DNA from 3 places in the Agrococcus sp. SL85 genome. Region 1 is predicted to be linked to each of the others. Evidence: predicted binding sites of a transcription regulator. Region 1 holds the regulator's gene; each other region holds the start of a gene.
What was found. Region 1 encodes LexA, which represses DNA repair genes until DNA is damaged. Its sites were predicted from a motif close to TCGAACANNTGTTCGA; they were not measured.

Region 1 (6,305 bases):
CCCGACTTCTCGGGGTGGAACTGCGTGGCCGAGAGCGGGCCGTTCTCGACGGCGGCGATGAACCGCTCGCCGTGGTGGGCCCACGTGACCTGCGGCTGCCGGATCCGCGGGTGCGGATCGATGAGCCACTCGGTCGCGGCGTAGGAGTGCACGAAGTAGAAGCGCTCGTCGCGCACGCCCTCGAAGAGCATCGAGCCCTCCGGCGCCTCGACCTCGGCCCAGCCCATGTGCGGCAGGATCGGCGCCTCGAGCCGCCGCACCACGCCCGGCCACTCGTCGAGGCCGACGACCTCGCCGCCGCCCTCCTCGCCCGTGGCGAAGAGCGCCTGCATGCCGACGCAGATGCCGAGGACGGGCCTGCCGCCCGCGAGGCGGCGTCCGATGAGCTCGCCGCCGTGGATGGCCTGGATGCCGGCCATGACGGCCGCCATCGAGCCGACCCCGGGCACGACGAGGCCGTCGGACTCGAGCACCTCGCGGCGGTCGACCGTGAGCGTCACGTCGGCCCCGGCCAGCTCGAGCGCCTTCGCGGCCGAGTGGACGTTGCCGAAGCCGTGGTCGAGCAGCGCGACGCGGGGGCGGGACGCCGTCACAGCGCTCCCTTGGTGGAGGGCACGCCGCGCACGCGCGAGTCGGGCTCGACGGCCGCGCGCATCGCGCGCGCGAGCGCCTTGAACTCGGCCTCGGCGATGTGGTGCGGGTCGCGGCCCGCGAGCACCTCGAGGTGCAGCGTGATGCGGGCGTTGAGCGCGATCGCCTCGAGCACGTGCCGCACGAGCGAGCCCGTGAAGTGGCCGCCGATGCGGTGCAGCTCGAAGCCCGCGGGCTCGCCGGAGTGCACGAGGAAGGGCCGGCCGGAGAGGTCGACGACGGCGCGCGCGAGGGCCTCGTCGAGGGGCACGGTCGCGTCGCCGTAGCGGCGCACGCCCGCCTTGTCGCCGAGCGCGTCGGCGAGCGCGAGGCCGAGCGCGATCGCGGTGTCCTCGACCGTGTGGTGGGCGTCGATGTCGGTGTCGCCGGAGGCCTCGATCGTCAGGTCGATGAGCGAGTGCTTGGCGAAGGCCGTGAGCATGTGGTCGTAGAACGGCACCGTCGTCGAGATCGACGAGGCGCCCGTGCCGTCGAGGTCGAGCGAGAGGCGGATGCTCGACTCGCTCGTCGTGCGCTCGATGGATGCGGTGCGGGCCATGGCTCGATCCTATTCGGCGGCGGATCCCGCGCCGGACAGCGCCGCCATCGCCTCGAGCAGCGCCGTGGTCTCAGCCTCGGTGCCGGCGGTGATGCGCAGCGTGCCCGGCAGACCCACGTCCCGCACGAGGATGCCGCGCGCGAGGAGCGCCTCGAAGGTGGCGCGCGGATCGTCGACGCCGCCGACGAGCACGAAGTTCGCGTCGGAGGGGTGCGGCGCGTAGCCGAGCGCCGAGAGCTCGTCGACGATGCGGTCGCGCTGGACGCGCAGCGCGTCGACGCGCGAGAGCATCTCGTCGCTGTGGCGGAGCGCCGCGACGGCGGCGGCCTGCGTGATGGCAGAGAGGTGGTACGGCAGGCGCACGAGGCGCAGCGCGTCGACGACCGCCGGGTGCGCGGCGAGGTAGCCCACGCGGATGCCCGCGAACGCGAAGGCCTTGCTCATCGTGCGCGAGACGAGCAGGCGCGGCGAGCGCTCGAGCAGCGAGAGCGCCGTCTGCGAGCGGTCGTGCGCGAACTCGGCATAGGCCTCGTCGACGAGCACGATGCCGCGCGCGGCCTCGAGCGCCGCCTCGACCACGTCGAGGCCGATGGCCGTGCCCGTGGGGTTGTTGGGGGCGCAGAGGAACACGACGTCGGGGTCGTGCTCCTCGATCGCCGACCGGACGCCCGCGGGCGTCAGCGCGAAGCCCTCCTCGCGGGGCACGCCGACGTAGGCCATGCCGACGCCGCGCGCGAGGAGCGGGTACATGGAGTACGTGGGCGTGAACGAGAGCAGCGTGCGGCCGGGTCCGCCGAAGGCCTGCAGCACGTGCTGCAGCACCTCGTTCGACCCGTTGCCGGCCCAGATCTGCTCCGGAACGACGCCGTGGCCGAGGTAGCGGGCGAAGGCGGCGCGGAGCTCGTCGAACTCCCGGTCCGGGTAGCGGTTCGCCTCGGGCAGGGCCCTCGCGATCTCCTGCACGATGTCGAGGGCGACGCCCTCGGGCACGCGGTAGGCGTTCTCGTTGACGTTGAGCCGCACGGGCACCTCCAGCTGCGGCGCGCCGTACGGCGTCAGCCCGCGGAGGTCGTCACGGATCGGGAGGTCGTCGAGGCTCGTCACCAGACCAGCCTAGGACGGCGTGCGCACCCGGGCCGCGCAGGCCCGGGCAGCGGCTCAGGAGGCGTACTCGGCGGGGATGGCGAGGCGGTCGCCCGGCTGGATCGCGCCGGCGATGCCGTTCAGCAGCTCGATCTCGGCGACGACCTCGCGCGGGTCGGCGTCGGGCGCGACCGAGAGCGCGATCTGCCACAGCGACTGGCCGGGCAGCACCGTGACCTCCTGGAAGGCCTGGGTCTCGGTGGAGCTCGAGGCGACCGCGCCGGAGACGGCCTGGCCGACGATGCCCGCGCCGCCGAGGGCGCCGAGGGCGAGGACGGGGGCTGCGACCAGCAGGGCGAGCGCGCGGCGGCCGCGCGCGGTGATGCGCAGACGGGGGCTCGGGGTGATCGCGGTGATGGTGGTCATCGCCTGCTCCTCTCGGTCTGGGGTCCGCAGGCGGTGCTCGGCCGGGAGCGCCGCCTGCGAACCTCTGTTTCGAATGTATCTTCGATCTGAGCGATGCGTCAAGCCCTGTCGCGGAGGAATGCCGCGACACGGTCGAACATCTGTGTGGTTCCTGGGCATCCGTCGGATACGCTTTCGAACCGAGAGCAGTCAAGCGCAGGCCACTGACACGCCCACCTCCGGGCGCCGACGGCAGGCGGAGCGGAGCGGGCATGACCAGGCAGCTGACCGAGAAGCAGCAGGCGATCCTGCAGGTGATCCAGCAGGCGGTGCGCCAGCGCGGCTACCCGCCGAGCTACCGCGAGATCGGCGACGCCGTCGGCCTCTCCTCGCTCTCGAGCGTCACGCACCAGCTCGGGCAGGCTCGAGCTCGCCGGCGCCATCCGCCGCGATCCCGCGCGGCCGCGCGCGATCGAGGTGCTGGTGGAGGACGAGACCGACTCGGCCGCCGGCAGCATGGAGCAGGCCACGTTCGTCCCGCTCGTCGGCCGCATCGCCGCCGGCATCCCCATCACCGCCGAGCAGCAGGTCGAGGACGTCCTGCCGCTGCCCAAGCAGCTCGTGGGCTCGGGCGGCGACCTGTTCATGCTGAACGTGGTCGGCGACTCGATGATCGACGCCGCGATCTGCGACGGCGACTGGGTCGTCGTGCGGCAGCAGCGCACCGCGGAGAACGGCGACATCGTGGCGGCCATGCTCGACGGCGAGGCGACCGTCAAGGTGTTCCGCCAGCGGGACGGCCACACCTGGCTGCTGCCGCGCAACTCCGCGTTCGAGCCCATCCTCGGCGACGAGGCCGAGGTGCTCGGCCGCGTCGTCGCCGTGCTGCGCGCCGTCTGACCGTGCCGCTCGTCCCGATCGACGGCGTGCCGACCTGGCACGACGTCGCGGGCGCGGGGGAGCCCGTCGTGCTGCTGCACGGCGGGCTCTCGCACTCCGGGGCGATGCGTCCGCTCGGCCGCCTGCTCGCCGAGCGGCGCCGCGTGCACGCCTTCGACCGGCGCGGCCACGGCGCGACGCCCCGCGCCGGCGCGCCCTTCACCTACGCGGCGATGGGCCACGAGGCCGTGCGCTTCCTCGAGGAGGTCGTGGGCGGACCCGCGCACCTCGTCGGCTGGAGCGACGGGGCGGTCGCCGCGGTGCTCGCCGCGCTCGAGCGGCCGGACCTCGTGCGCCGGATCGTCGCGATCGACCAGTACCTCGCGCTCGAGGGCGCGCCGAACCCCGAGGGCTTCGACGCGAGCATGCGAGAGCACGCGACGCGCGAGCGGCTCCGTGCCGCCTTCGCGCGCCGCTCCCCCGAGCCCCGGGCCTTCGACGCCGCGCTCGAGGACTCGCTGCGGCTCTGGCGCACCGAGCCCGCGTTCGACCTCGCACGCCTCGAGCGCCTCCGCTCCCCCGTGCTCCTGCTCACCGCGGACGACGGCGAGGTGCTGCCGGACCACGCGGCCGCGCTCGTCGCGCGGATCCCCGTCGCCGAGCACCGGACGCTGCCCGGCACGCACCTGCTGCCGCTCGAGTCGCCGGAGGCCGTCGCGGCCGCCGTCGAGGACTGGCTCGACTAGGCCGCGTCGACCACGAAGTCGCGCAGGCGACCCGCCTCGGCCTCGGTCACCATCGCGTCGATGCGCGTGCCGGCCTCGACGTAGTCCTCCTGCACCACCTCGAAGCGGTCGTGCAGGTCTGCCACGACGTCGCCCCGGTCGTAGGGCACGAGCAGCGAGACCGGCACGCTCGGCCGCGGCAGCAGGGCGGCGATCCGTCCCAGCAGCTCGTCGACGCCCTCGCCCGTCCGCGCCGAGGCGAAGACGGCGTCCGGCTGGAGGCCGCGCAGCACGAGCCGCGTGCCGTCGTCGACGAGGTCGCTCTTGTTGAAGACGACGACCTCGGGGATGTCGCGCGCGCCGGTCTCGCCGATGACGTCGCGCACCGTCTGCAGCTGCGCCGCGGGATCCGGGTGGCTCGCGTCGACGACGTGCACGACGACCTCGGACTCCGCGACCTCCTCGAGCGTCGAGCGGAAGGCCTCGACGAGCTGGTGGGGCAGGTTGCGCACGAAGCCGACCGTGTCGGCGATCGTGAACTCCCGGCCGTCCGGCGTGCGCGCGCGGCGCACGCTCGTGTCGAGCGTCGCGAACAGCGCGTTCTCGACGAGCACGCCGGCGCCCGTGATGCGGTTGAGGAGGCTCGACTTGCCTGCGTTCGTGTAGCCGGCGATCGCGACGCCCGGCACCTCGAACCGGTCGCGGTTGGCGCGCTTCGCCTGGCGCGCGGGCGCGAAGCCCTTGATCTGCCGACGCAGGCGCGCCATGCGCGTGTGGATGCGGCGGCGGTCGAGCTCGATCTTCGTCTCGCCGGGGCCGCGCGAGCCCATGCCCGCGCCCTGGCCGCCGACCTGGCCGCCGGCCTGGCGCGACATCGACTCGCCCCAGCCGCGCAGGCGCGGCAGCAGGTACTCGAGCTGCGCGAGCTCGACCTGCGCCTTGCCCTCGCGGCTCTTGGCGTGCTGGCTGAAGATGTCGAGGATCACCGCGGTGCGGTCGATGACCTTGACCTTCACCTTGTCCTCGAGCGCGCGGCGCTGGCTCGGGGCGAGCTCGGAGTCGGCGATGACGGTGTCCGCGCCCAGCTCCTTCACGACGTCGGCGAGCTCCTCGGCCTTGCCGCGGCCGACGTACGTCGCGGGGTCCGGGTTGGGGCGGCGCTGCAGGAGCCCGGCGAGCACGCTCGCGCCCGCCGTCTCGGCGAGCGCCGCGAGCTCGCGCAGCGACTGCTCGGCGTCCTCGACGGAGCCCGAGTGCACGCCCACGAGGACGACGTTCTCGAGGCGCAGCTCGCGGTACTCGACCTCGGTGACGTCCTCGAGCTCGGTGCGGAGGCCGTCGACGCGGCGCAGCGCAGCGCGGTCGGCGCGGTCGAGCTGCTCGCCGTCGCGGTCGCCGTCGGCCACGCTCGCCTGCAGCGCCTGCGCGCGCTCCGCGAGGAGCGCCTCCGAGGGCTGCGCCCACGCCAGGATGCGGTCCGTCGCGCGGCCGGCGCCCTCGCCGTCCACGGTGCCGTCCTGCGGTGCTGCCATGCTTCGTCCTTCGCTACTGTCGATCCGTGCCGGACCACTACTTCTCGCCCGATCCTGCCGCGCCCGAGGCGCTCCGCACCATCCGGGTGCCGCTCGCGGGCTCCGAGCGGGAGATGGTGACCGCCACCGGCGTCTTCTCCGGCGACCGCCTCGACGTGGGCACGTCGGTGCTCCTCGACGCCGTGCCCGCTCCGCCCGAGTCCGGCGATCTGCTGGACCTCGGCTGCGGCTGGGGGCCGATCGCGGCGACGCTCGCGCTCCGCTCCCCCGCCGCCCGCGTGTGGGCGGTCGACGTCAACGCCCGTGCGCTCTCGCTCGTGGAGCGGAATGCCGAGCTGCTCAGTCTATCGAACATCACCCCTGCGACACCAGAGCTCGTGCCCGCCGACGTGCGCTTCGCGACGATCTGGTCGAACCCGCCCATCCGCATCGGCAAGGCGCAGCTGCACGCGCTGCTCGAGGCCTGGCTCCCCCGCCTCGCACCCGACGGCA
Region 2 (6,305 bases), 730 kb from region 1:
GCTCGCCGCGATCACGAGCGGCCGCGCGGGCGGCATCGACGCCTTCCTTGTGGTCGGCGGCCTGCTGTGGCTCATGGGCTTCGCGATCGAGGCGGTCGCGGACGCGCAGAAGCGCGCCTTCCGGGCCGATCCCGCGCAAGAGGGCGAGTTCATCCGCTCCGGACTCTGGGCCTGGTCGCGGCACCCCAACTACTTCGGCGAGATCCTGCTGTGGGTCGGTGTCGCGATCGCGGCGCTGCCCGCCCTCGAGGGCTGGCAGTGGGCGACCCTCGTCTCCCCCGCGTTCGTCGTGCTGCTGCTCGTGCGCGTGAGCGGGCTGCCGCAGCTCGAGCGCTCCGCCGAGGAGCGCTGGGGCGACCGCGCCGACTACCGCGCCTACCGGGACGCGACGCCGGTCCTGGTGCCGCGGCCGCCGCGGCGCGCCGGCTGAGCCCGACCGCTCGGCGCGGCGGGGCGGCTCAGGAGGCCGCGAGCAGCCAGAGCGCGAGCCCCCAGGCGATCGCCGCGCCGGCGACGCACCACCAGCGCAGGTCCGCGGCGACGGCGAGCGCCTCGCGCACCGTCGCCCCCGGTCGGTAGGACGGGCGCGTCCACGCGCCCACGACCGTGCCGTCGATACCCGCCTCGGCGAGCAGCCACGCGGTGCGGTAGGCGTGGTACTCGCTCGTGACCACGACGAGCGGCGCGCGACCGGGCGCCGTCACGAGCGGCCGCGAGAGCGCGAGGTTCTCGCGTGTCGTCGTCGACGCCTCCTCGAGGTCGATCGCGGCCGCGGGCACGCCGCACGCCTCGACGAGGTGCTCGGCCATCGCGCTCGCCTCGGTGCGCACCTCGTCCGGCCCCTGGCCGCCGGAGACGAGGATGCGGGCGTCGGGCCGTGCCGCGAGGGCCGCGCGCCACACCTCCGCGCCCCGCTCGACGCGGCGCCGCAGCAGCGGCCCCACGCGGGTGCCGCGCAGGCCCGCGCCGAGGATCAGGATCGTCGCCGGCGCGGGGTGGCGCTGCGAGCGCCGCGCGTGCTGCAGCATCGCGAGCACGAGGGCGGCCGTCGCGAGGCCCGCGGACCAGAGCGGCGTCGCGGCCGCGAGCAGGGCGCGCGCGAGCCTCGGGCGCGAGCACGGCCGAGACGATGATCGCGACGGCGAGCGCGGCGACGCCGACGCCGAGCGCGGCGATGAGGCGATCGATGGCGCGCACCCGCACGAGCCGCGGCAGCATGAGCGCGTGCCACAGGCCGCCGCCGCCGAGGTCAGCCCCGCCCACGATCGCCGCGGCCGCGAGCAGCGACCAGGCGCCGGGGAGCACGGCGCCTGCGGGCGCCGCTCCGAGCGCGAGGAGCAGGCGGGCGAGGAGCAGCACGAGCAGCGCCACGAGGACGGCCGAGCGGAGGGCGGGCGCCAGCAGCCGCATCCGTCGCCCCGTCCTCACGCTGGCACCCTAGCCGCGCGGCCCGTGGGCGCCCGATGCGCGGCGCGCGCCCTTGCGCATGGATCGAACGTGTGTTCGAATGCAGGCATGCGGTGGGACGGGCAGACGGCGCAGCACCAGGACGCGGACGCGCTCCCGGGGCTCGAGGAGCGCGGGAGCGTGCTCGAGCGCTGGCCGACGCCGGGCTTCGACGGCGCATCGTTCCTCGAGGTGACCGCGCGGAGCGCGCTCAACCGCGTGCCGGGCCAGGGGTTCATGCGCGGCGCGTGGACGATCAACCCCTACCGCGGCTGCCAGCACGCGTGCCGCTACTGCTTCGCGCGGCAGACCCACACCTACCTCGACCTCGACGCGGGCGCCGACTTCGACCGCCGCATCGTCGTCAAGGCGAACGTCGTGGAGGTGCTGCGGCGCGAGCTCGCGGGCCCCCGGCGCGAGGTCGACGCGGTGCAGCTCGGCACGAACACCGACCCCTACCAGCGCGCGGAGGGCCGCTACCGGCTGCTGCCGGGCATCCTGCGCGCGCTCGCGGAGCATGGCGCCTCGATCTCGATCCTGACGAAGGGCACGCTGCTGCGGCGCGACCTGCCGCTGCTCGCCTCGATCGCGCGCGACGTGCCGGTCTCGATCGCGATGTCGATCGCGATCTTCGACGACGAGCTGCAGCAGGCGGTGGAGCCCGGCACGCCCAGCACACGGGCCCGCCTCGACGCCGTCCGGGCGGTGCGCGACGCGGGCCTCGACTGCGCCGTCTTCGCCATGCCGATCCTGCCCGGCCTCACCGACACCCGCGCGCACCTCGAGGGCGCCTTCGCCGCCATCGCGGAGGCCGGCGCGACGAGCGCGATCGCGAGCGCGCTGCACCTGCGGCCCGGCGCTCGCGAGTGGTACCTGCAGTGGCTGCGGGCCGAGCACCCGCGGCTCGTGCCGCTCTACGACCGCGTCTACCGCGACGAGCGCGGCCGGTTCGGCTCCTACGCGCACCCGGAGTACCGGCAGTGGCTGCGCGAGCGCATCCGGCCGCTGCAGGTGCACCACGGGCTCTCGCGCACCGTCGTGGCGCCCGGCACCGGCCTCTCCGCCGTCGCACCGTCGAACCGGGCCGTCGAGGCCCGGCGGGCGCGCCAGCTGCCCTCGACCGAGGGCGCCCCGATGCTCGCGGCGACCCTGTTCTAGCGGCGAGCGCTCCTGGCGACCGCGCGGCGCGCTCAGCGCTTCGGCCAGTGCCACGAGGGCTGGTCGAGCAGCCCCTCGCGCCCGGCGACGACGGTCTCGCCGCCCACCTTCTCGAGCTCGATCCGGAGGCCGCCGAGCGCCTCCACGAGGCGTTCCTGGTGGGTGACGACGACGACCTGCGTCGTCGAGGCGGCCTGCCGCACGAGGGCCGCGAGCGGCTCGACGAGGTCGGCGTGGAGGCTGCGCTCGGGCTCGTTGAGCACCACGAGGCTCGGCTGCTCGGCCGAGAGCATCGCCGCGACGAGCAGCAGGTGCTGCAGCGTGCCGTCCGAGAGCTCGGACGCGGCGAGCGGCCGCAGCAGCCCCGGCTGCTCGAGCGCGACCGTCATGCGGCCCTCCGCCATGGGCAGCAGCAGGCGCGAGCCGGGGAAGGCGCGCTCGACGGCCGCGTCGATCTCGCGCTGCCGCCCCATCTCGATCGCCGTCTGCAGCACTGCGGCCAGGTTCGCGCCGTCGTCGTCGAGCCGCACCGAGCGCGTCGCGACCTGCGGCTGCCGCGCGGGCGCCGAGCGGTCGGTGCGGAGCGCGTCGTGGAAGCGCCAGCCGCGCAGCATCCGCCGGGCACCCGCGAGCTCCGCGGCCTCCTCGTGGCCGGCGAGCTCGTCGAGCACGGACGCCCAGGGATGCAGGCCGGAGGCCAGCTCGCGCCAGCCGCCGTCCCCGCGCATCCGCGCGAGGCCACGCGTGCGCTCGACGAGCACACCGGCAGGGCGCGGGTCGGCGCCCGCGAAGACGTGCTCCTGCTTGATCTCAGGGTCGAGGTCGAAGGCGCTGCGCTGCGCGACGGGGAGGCCGAGGTCGATCGCGTAGCCGAGCGCGTCGGTGGCGACGCCGAGGCGCAGGGCGACGGGGCCGCCGCGCACGGTGCCCTGCACGGGCCGAGCGCGCAGCGTGCCGCGCTCCGGGCCCGCCCAGCGCACGGCGTCGAGCCCGCCGACGCCCGCGAGCGAGCCGATCACGCGGCCCTCGCCGCAGTCGGCGAGCAGCCGGAGCGCCCGGTAGAGGCTCGACTTGCCGGCGCCGTTCGCGCCGGTGACGACCGTCAGCGGCTCGAGATCGACGACGAGCGACCGGATGGACCGGTAGCCATCGATCGCGAGCCGCGAGATCACGTCGCGTCGACCGCCGGGAGCGCGTCGGGGCCCTCGGTGACGAGGATGCGGAACTGCTCGGCGTCGAGGATGCGGATGCCGAGCTCCTCGGCCTTCGCGAGCTTCGAGCCCGCGCCCGGCCCCGCCGCGACGAAGTGCGTCTTCTTCGAGACGCTGCCCGCGGCCTTGCCCCCCGCGGCGATGATCGCCTCCTGCGCGCCCTCGCGGGTGTAGCCCTCGAGCGTGCCGGTCGCGACGACCGTGATGCCCGCGAGCACGCCGCCCGCCTCCGCCGCCGCGCCGGGGCCGGGGTGGCCGGGCGTCGCGAAGCGCACGCCCGCGGCGCGCCAGCCGTCGACGATCTCGCGGTGCCAGTCGACCGCGAGCCACTCGACGAGCGCATCGGCGATGGTCGGACCCACGCCCTCGACCTCCGCGAGCTGCTCGGGCGTCGCCTCCTCGATGGCCTGCAGCGAGCCGAACCAGCCGGCGAGCGCACGAGCGGCGACGGGACCGACGTGCCGGATGTTCAGGGACACCAGCTGCCGCCAGAGGTCCTTCTCCTTGGCCTTCTGGAGCTCGTCGATGAGCGTGACGGCCTGCGCCGAGGGGTGCAGGACGCGATGGTCCTTCCGGATGCCCGCCTTGCGACGCTCCGCCGGGCTGAGCCCCTCCGCGCCGGGCGGATAGGTGATCTCGACCCGCTGGAACGGCGCGCGCGTGACGGGCGCGCCGTCGTCGTCGAACCGCGGGGCGCCGGTCTCGCCGTCGCGCACGACCACCTCGATCGGCACGAGCTCGTCGATCGTGAGCGAGAACAGCCGCGCCTCGGTGACGAGCGGCGGCTCCGCGGGGTGCGTGGGCTGCGTGAGCGCCGCCGCGGTCACCTCGCCGAGCGCCTCGACGTCGAGCGCGCCGCGCGAGCCGATGTGCTCGACGCGGCCGCGCACCTGCGCGGGGCACGACCGGGCGTTCGGGCAGCGGAGGTCGATGTCGCCCTCCTTCATCGGCCGCAGCGCCGTGCCGCACTCGGGGCACGCGTCGGGCATGACGAAGGCGCGCTCGGTGCCGTCGCGGAGGTCGGCGACGGGCCCGAGGACCTCGGGGATGACGTCGCCCGCCTTCCGCAGCACGACGGTGTCGCCGATGAGCACGCCCTTCGCGCGCACGACGTCCTGGTTGTGGAGGGTCGCCTGCCGCACGACGGAGCCCGCGACCTGCACGGGCTCCATCATCGCGAAGGGCGTCGCGCGGCCCGTGCGACCGACGCTCACGACGATGTCGAGCAGCCTCGTGTGCACCTCCTCGGGCGGGTACTTGTAGGCGATCGCCCAGCGCGGGGCGCGCGAGGTCTGCCCGAGCTCGCCGTGGAGCGCGAGCTCGTCGACCTTCACGACGACGCCGTCGAGCTCGTGCTCGAAGCCGTGGCGGGCGCCGCCCACGCGCTCGACGAAGGCGACGACGCCGTCGACGTCGGCCTCGACGCTCGAGTGCGGGCTCACGGGCAGGCCCCAGGACGCGAGCAGCTCGTAGACCTCGCTCTGCGCGGCGACGGGCGGCTCGGGCCACGCGCCGATGCCGTGCACGTACATGCGCAGCGCGGCAACGCGCGCGTCGCCCGCCTCGCGCTCGAGCCCGCGCTTCTTCTCGAGCTGCTGGCGCAGGCCCCCGGAGGCGGCGTTCCGGGGGTTCGCGAAGGCCGGGAAGCGGCGAGCGCCGCGATCGACGGCCCTCGCCTCGTCGAAGCGCTCGCCGAGCCGCGCGCGGTCCTCCTCGACCGAGCGCTCGCGCAGCGCCTCCTGCAGCGCGTTGAGCGCCGCGAAGGCCTCGGTCGGGATGAAGGCCTCGCCGCGCACCTCCACGACCTCCGGATGACCCGCGCCCGAGAGGCGCTCCGGGATGCCCGCGACCCGCAGGGCGTTGGGCGTCACGACCTCACCCACCGTGCCGTCACCCCGCGTCGCGGCGGACACGAGCGCGCCGCGCTCGTAGCGGAGGTTGAGCGCGAGGCCGTCGATCTTCAGCTCGGTGAGCCAGCGCACGGGGCGTCCCGACGCCGCCTCGGCCTTGGCGCACCACTCGCGCAGCTCGTCGAGGGAGAAGACGTTGTCGAGGCTCAGCATGCGGTCGAGGTGCTCGATCGTCGGCAGCCCGCCGGACGCGACGCCCTGCACCTGCTGGGTCGGCGAGTCCTGGCTCTGCAGCTCGGGATGCGCCTGCTCGAGCGCCGCGAGCTCGCGCACGAGGCCGTCGTAGGCGGCGTCGTCGATGATCGACGCGTCGCGCCCGTAGTAGGCGGCGCTCGCCGCCTCGATGCGCTCCCGCAGCGCCTGCGCACGCTCGTTCGCCTCGCCGAGTCCCAGGTCTTCGCTCACGGCTCCCATCATGCATCCAGGTACTGACCCCATGCTCGTCGTACCCCGGAGCAACCCTCCAGGGAACTCGCACAATCCGCATAGGCCGGTGCCTCGAAGCACAGACGACACCTTCCCGTCGACCGACGGGGAGCTCTGCCGGTCCTGACCCTAGGAGGAGTCATGTCCCAGTCCC
Region 3 (6,305 bases), 400 kb from region 1:
GGCGGATGTCGAGGCTGCTGCTCCGGTGGCGGTCGGCGGCAACGCCGTGGGCGTGCTGGGTGACGCGTCGAGCGAGGGTGCCACGACGGGCTCGGGCTCGACGGCCGGCGAGGCCGGTTCGGCCTCGGGCGATGACGGCCTGCTCGGTGGCGTGCTGGCGGATGTCGAGGCTGCGGCTCCGGTCGCGGTCGGCGGCAACGCCGTTGCGGTCGGTGGCGACGCTGTGAGCGAGGGTGCCATGACGGGCTCGGGCTCGACCGCTGGCGAGGCCGGTTCGGCCTCGGGCGACGAGGGCCTGCTCGGTGGCGTGCTGGCGGATGTCGAGGCTGCTGCTCCGGTGGCGGTCGGCGGCAACGCCGTGGGCGTGCTGGGTGACGCGTCGAGCGAGGGTGCCACGACGGGCTCGGGCTCGACGGCCGGCGAGGCCGGTTCGGCCTCGGGCGATGACGGCCTGCTCGGTGGCGTGCTGGCGGATGTCGAGGCTGCGGCTCCGGTCGCGGTCGGCGGCAACGCCGTTGCGGTCGGTGGCGACGCTGTGAGCGAGGGTGCCATGACGGGCTCGGGCTCGACCGCTGGCGAGGCCGGTTCGGCCTCGGGCGACGACGGGCTGCTCGGCGGCATCGTGGCCGAGGTCGGCGCTGCGCTCCCCGTGGCCGTCGGCGGCAACGCCGTGGCCGTGGGCGGCGACGCCACGACCGAGGGGTCGGACACGTCGGCCTCCGCTCCCGGCGCCGGTGACGGCACCGCGGGCGAGGTCGGCGACGGCCTCCTCGGCGGGATCATCGGCGGCATCGGCGTCGAGCTCCCCGTGGCGATCGGCTGCAACGCGCTCGGCGTGCTCGGCGACGCCTCGACGGGCGACTGCGCCACGGCCGCCGGCCCGACGGACCCGACGGACCCGGTCGACCCGACGGACCCGACGGACCCGGTCGACCCGACGGACCCGACGGACCCGGTCGGCCCGACGGACCCGGTCGACCCGACGGACCCGACGGACCCGGTCGACCCGACGGACCCGACGGACCCGGTCGACCCGACGGACCCGACGGACCCGACGGACCCGACGGACCCGACGGACCCGACGGACCCGACGGACCCGACGGACCCGACGGACCCGACGGACCCGATGGTGCCCGGTGACCCGGGCCAGCCCGGTGACAGCGGCAAGACCGACCTGTCGGTGCAGGAGGAGGCTGCCGGCATGCTCCCGCAGACCGGCGCCTCGGTGACGGGGCTCGCGCTGCCTGCGCTCGCCCTGCTCCTGCTCGGCGCGGTCCTGCTGCTCGTGGGAGGCCGCGCTCGCATGACGCGGTGACGGATCGGGAGGTGCGGGGCGCGCGAGCCGCGTCCCGCACCTCCGCATGCCCGGCGACGCCGCGACGCGCCGACGCGGCTTGACGGCGTTCGAACGTATGTTCGATCATGGACCGTGGGGATCGAGCAGACCGGAGGCCCGGACGGGCAGGCGGCGCAGCGCGCGCCGAGCCGCGTCCGTGGCCGCATCGGCGTGCTCCGCGTGCCCGACTGGCCCGTCGTCGTGGCGCGCCAGACCGGCGCCCTCCCCGCCGGGGGCGAGCAGGGCTCGCCCGGGGCCGTCGTGCACGCCATGCGCATCGTCGCGTGCGACGAGGGCGCTCGAGCCGAGGGCGTGCGTCCCGGCATGCGCATCCGCGACGCGCAGGCGGCCGCGCCCATGCTCGCGCTCGCGCCCGCGGATCCTGTGGGGGAGTCGCTCGCCTTCGAGCGGGTGCTGCGCGCCGTGCACGCCGTCGTGCCGGCCGCGCAGCCCATCGGCGAGGGCGGCCTCGCCTTCCGCATGCGCGGCGCGAGCCGCTTCTACGGCTCCGAGGCCGGCGCGATCGCCGCCGTGCGCGGCGCGCTCGCGCCCATGGGTCTGACGGCGGTCGTGGGCGTGGCCGACGACCGCTTCGCCGCAGAACTCGCCGCCGAGGCGGGCGCGATCGTGCCGACGGGCGGCAGTGCCGCGTTCCTCGCCGCCCTGCCCGTGGGGGTGCTGGGCGAGGGCGAGCTCGCGGGCATGCTCCACCGCCTCGGCGTGCACACCCTCGGCGGCTTCGCGCGCCTCCCCGACGACAGCGTGCGCGACCGCTTCGGCGAGGCCGGGCTCGTCGCGCTCGCCCGCGCGCGCGGCGACGACGACCGTCGGGTGGAGGATCCGGGGCTCGGCGAGGAGCGCGTGCTGCGCCTCGCGTTCGAGCCCGGGCTCGAGGGCACGGCCGAGCTGGCGCTCGCGGTGCGCGAGCCCGTGGAGCGCTTCGTGCGGCAGCTGGCCGAGCAGCGGCTCGTGTGCAGCGAGATCCGCATCGTGCTGCGCGCCGAGGAGGGGCGCGTGAGCGAGCGGCTCTGGCGGCAGCCGGGGTTCCTGCGCGCTCCCGACATCGTCGACCGGATGCGGTGGCAGCTGGCCGAGAGCGACCTCGGCTCGGCGCTCGTCGAGGTGCAGGCGCTGCCCGAGCGGCTCGACCCCGACGCCGAGCACATGCCGGGCCTGTGGGGCGGGGGCGGCATCGACGACCGCGCGAAGCACGCGCTCGAGCGGCTGCAGGGCATGCTCGGGCGCGAGGCGGTGCTCACGGCCGCGCCCGGCGGCGGGCGGCTGCTCGCCGAGCGCGGCGTGCTCACGCCCTGGGGCGACGCCGCGCCCGCCGTGCAGCAGGGGCCGTGGCCGGGCGCGCTGCCCGCCCCGAGGCCGACGACCGTGTTCCGGCCGCCGCTCGCGGTGCGGCTCGTCGACGGGGCGGGCGCGCAGGTGGAGGCCGAGGCGCTCGACGTGCGCGAGGGCGCGCCCGCCTGGTTCGTGCCGCCCGCGGCGGGCCGCCGCCGCGTGGTGGCGTGGGCGGGGCCGTGGCCCATCCGGCGCCGCGACCTCGGCGACGTCGTGCACCGCATCCAGCTGCTCGACGGCGAGGGCGATGCCTGGGTGCTGCTGCACGCCGACGGCGCCTGGCTCGCCGAGGGCTGCTACACGTGACCGCCCGCTGAGGCCAGGAGCAGGAGCAGACGAGAGGAGGGGCGATGGCCGGCTGGAACAACCCCGCGATGCCGTGGCGCGAGCTCGAGGGCATCCTGAGCGACCGCGACGTCGGGACGAAGCACGAGACGGATCCCGACGACCCGCGCCGCCCGCGCATCCGCGTGCCCGCGGCGGGCGCCGCGACGCCCTACGCCGAGCTGCACGCGCACTCGCACTACTCCTTCCTCGACGGCGCCTCGAGCCCCGCCGAGCTCGTGAACGAGGCGCGCGCCCTCGGCCTCGAGGCGCTCGCGCTCGTCGACCACGACGGCCTCTACGGCGCGGTCCGCTTCGCCGAGGCGGCGGCGGAGGCCGGGCTGCCGACGGTCTTCGGCGCCGAGCTCTCGCTCGGCCTCAGCGCGCCGCAGAACGGCGTGCCCGACCCGGAGGGCAGCCACCTCGTCGCGCTCGCGACCGGGCCCGCGGGCTACACGAACCTCGCCACCGCGCTCACCGACGGCTACCTCACCACCGACCGCCTCGGCGCCCCGGGCGAGAAGGGCCGCCCCGTCTTCGAGCTCGAGCGGCTCGCCGAGACGGCGCGCGGCGAGTGGATGGTGCTCTCGGGCTGCCGGAAGGGCGGCGTGCGGCAGGCGCTCGAGCAGGGCGGCGCCGAGGCCGCGCGCACCGAGCCTCGACCGCCTCTGCGCGCTCTTCGGCCGAGACCGCGTCGTCGTCGAGCTCAGCGACGTCGGCGACCCGCGCGATCACGAGCGCAACCGCGCCCTCGCCGGGCTCGGCGCCGACCTCCGGCTGCCCGTGATCGCCACGACGAACGCGCACATCGCATCGCCCCGCCGCCAGCACCTCGGCGACGCCGTCGCAGCGGTGCGCGCGCGCCGCTCCATCGACGAGCCTCGACGCCTGGCTGCCCGCGGGCGGCGTGCCGTCGCTGCGCTCCGGCGCCGTCATGGCGCGCCGCTTCGCCGCCTTCCCCGGCGCCGTCGCCACCGCGGCCGCGCTCGGCCGCGAGCCTCGCCTTCGACCTCCGCGCCGCCTCCCCGCGGCTGCCCGCCACCGAGGTGCCGGAGGGGCACACGCAGATGTCGTGGCTGCGCTCGCTCGTCGCCGAGCGGCTGCCGCGCGCCTACCCGACGCCCGACGGCCGCGCCCCGGACCACGTGCGCGCCCGCCTCGACCACGAGCTCGGCCTCATCGAGCAGAAGGGCTTCGCCGGCTACTTCCTCATCGTGTTCGAGATCGCCGAGTTCGCGCACTCGCGCGGCATCCTCTGCCAGGGCCGCGGCAGCGCCGTGGCGAGCGCCGTCTGCTTCATCCTCGGCATCACCGCCGTCGACCCGATCCTCTACCGGCTGCCGTTCGAGCGCTTCATCTCGATGATGCGCGAGGAGGAGCCCGACATCGACATCGACTTCGACGCGGGCCGGCGCGAGGAGGTCATCCAGCACGTCTACGAGCGCTACGGCCGCCGGAACGCGGCGCAGGTGGCCAACGTCATCACCTACCGGCCGAAGTCGGCGGTGCGCGATGCCGCGAAGGCGCTCGGCTACGCGGTCGGCCAGCAGAACGCGTGGTCGAAGTCGGTGGAGTCGTACTCGCGGCCCGACGTCGCCGGCATCCCGGAGGCGGTGACCGAGCTCGCGGGCGAGCTGCTGCACGCGCCGCGGCACCTCGGCATCCACTCGGGCGGCATGGTGCTCACCGAGGAGCCCGTCGGCAGCGTCTGCCCCATCGAGCCCGCTCGCATGGAGGGGCGCACGGTGCTGCAGTGGGACAAGGACGACTGCGAGTGGATGGGGCTCGTGAAGTTCGACCTGCTGGGCCTCGGCATGCTCGGCGCGCTCTCGCACACGCTCGACCTCGCGGCCGAGCACACGGGGGAGCGGTGGAGCCTCGCGACGATGCCGGCCGAGGAGGCCGGGGTCTACGACATGCTCTGCGAGGGGGATGCCGTGGGCGTCTTCCAGGTGGAGTCGCGGGCGCAGATGGCGACGCTGCCGCGGCTCAAGCCGCGCTGCTTCTACGACCTCGTGGTCGAGATCGCGCTCATCCGCCCCGGCCCCATCCAGGGCGACGCCGTGCACCCGTACCTGCGCCGGCGCGCGGGCACCGAGCCGATCACGTACGCGCACCCGCTGCTCGTGCCCGTGCTCGAGCGCACGCTCGGCGTGCCGCTGTTCCAGGAGCAGCTCATGCAGATGTCGGTCGCCGTGGGCGGCTTCGACGCGGGGGAGGCCGACCAGCTGCGGCGCGCGATCGGCTCGAAGCGCTCGAAGGAGCGCATCGAGGCGCTCAAGGCGAAGCTCTTCGAGGGCATGGCGGCCAACGGCATCGCCCCCGACGTGGGCGAGTCGATCTACCGCAAGATCGAGGCCTTCGCGGGCTTCGGCTTCGCGGAGTCGCACTCGCTCGCCTTCGCGAAGCTCGTGTACGCCTCCTCGTGGCTGAAGCTGCACTACCCGGCGGCGTTCCTCGCCGGGCTGCTGCGCAGCCAGCCGATGGGCTTCTGGAGCCCCGCCTCGCTCGTGGCCGACGCCGCGCGGCACGGGGTCGAGACGCTGCGGCCCGATGTCGTGCGCTCGGGCGTCGAGGCGGGGCTCGAGCCGCACGGCGAGCGCCGTGCGGGCGCGCTCGCGTGCCTCGAGCGCGTGCAGCCGCCCGTGCCGAAGGAGGCGCGCGAGTCGCGGCGGGCGCGCGACCGGCACCGCCGCGACGCGGGGCTCGCGGTGCGGCAGGGGCTCTCGGGCATCGCCGGGCTCGGCCGCCCGGCGGCGGAGCGGATCGTGGCGGCGCGCGAGGCGCGGCCGCTGCGCGACATCCACGACCTCGCGCGCCGCGCGGAGGCTCGATCGCGGCGAGCTCGAGGCGCTCGCGACCGCGGGCGCGCTCGACGGCCTCGGCGTCGGCCGCCGCGAGGGGCTGTGGCTCGCGGGCCCCGCCTCGACCGAGCGCGAGGATCAGCTGGAGGGCACGCAGGTGACGCTCGAGGTGCCGCTGCTGCCGATGCTCACGGCCGAGGAGCAGGTGGCGCTCGACGTGTGGTCGACGGGCGTCGCGACCGACGACCATCCGGTGCGGCATGCGCGGGCGATGCTCGAGGGGCGCGGCGTGCTGCCGATCGCGGCGCTCGCGGAGGCCGAGCCCGGCAGGCGCATCCAGGCGGCCGGCATCGTGACGCACCGGCAGCGGCCGCGCACGGCGATGGGCGTGACCTTCCTCAACCTCGAGGACGAGACGGGGATGCTCAACGTCATCGTCTCGAAGGGCCTGTGGGCGCACGCGCGGCAGGTGGCGCGGCACTCGCCGGCGC

Region 2: a site for LexA is predicted at 1,492-1,507, ahead of OVA14_RS09945 (Rv2578c family radical SAM protein). Genes of this name have one in related genera too.
Region 3: a site for LexA is predicted at 1,405-1,420, ahead of OVA14_RS02035 (DNA polymerase Y family protein). Genes of this name have one in related genera too.

What each region holds. Positions count from the first base shown of each region.
Region 1 is NZ_CP113066.1:25,309-31,613, forward strand. Features, by position in the region: gene hisH (imidazole glycerol phosphate synthase subunit HisH) at 1-593, opposite strand, end outside; gene hisB (imidazoleglycerol-phosphate dehydratase HisB) at 590-1,189, opposite strand; gene OVA14_RS00125 (histidinol-phosphate transaminase) at 1,199-2,296, opposite strand; gene OVA14_RS00130 (hypothetical protein) at 2,348-2,698, opposite strand; partial or broken gene OVA14_RS13645 (LexA family protein) at 2,950-3,164, shown strand; gene lexA (transcriptional repressor LexA) at 3,149-3,577, shown strand; gene OVA14_RS00140 (alpha/beta fold hydrolase) at 3,580-4,302, shown strand; gene hflX (GTPase HflX) at 4,299-5,813, opposite strand; gene OVA14_RS00150 (class I SAM-dependent methyltransferase) at 5,840-6,305, shown strand, end outside.
Region 2 is NZ_CP113066.1:2,004,851-2,011,155, reverse strand. Features, by position in the region: gene OVA14_RS09955 (DUF1295 domain-containing protein) at 1-430, shown strand, start outside; gene OVA14_RS09950 (YdcF family protein) at 459-1,028, opposite strand; gene OVA14_RS09945 (Rv2578c family radical SAM protein) at 1,516-2,604, shown strand; gene OVA14_RS09940 (AAA family ATPase) at 2,637-3,776, opposite strand; gene ligA (NAD-dependent DNA ligase LigA) at 3,773-6,139, opposite strand; gene OVA14_RS09930 (DUF4383 domain-containing protein) at 6,293-6,305, shown strand, end outside.
Region 3 is NZ_CP113066.1:423,558-429,862, reverse strand. Features, by position in the region: gene OVA14_RS02040 (beta strand repeat-containing protein) at 1-1,315, shown strand, start outside; gene OVA14_RS02035 (DNA polymerase Y family protein) at 1,430-2,992, shown strand; partial or broken gene OVA14_RS02030 (error-prone DNA polymerase) at 3,037-6,305, shown strand, end outside.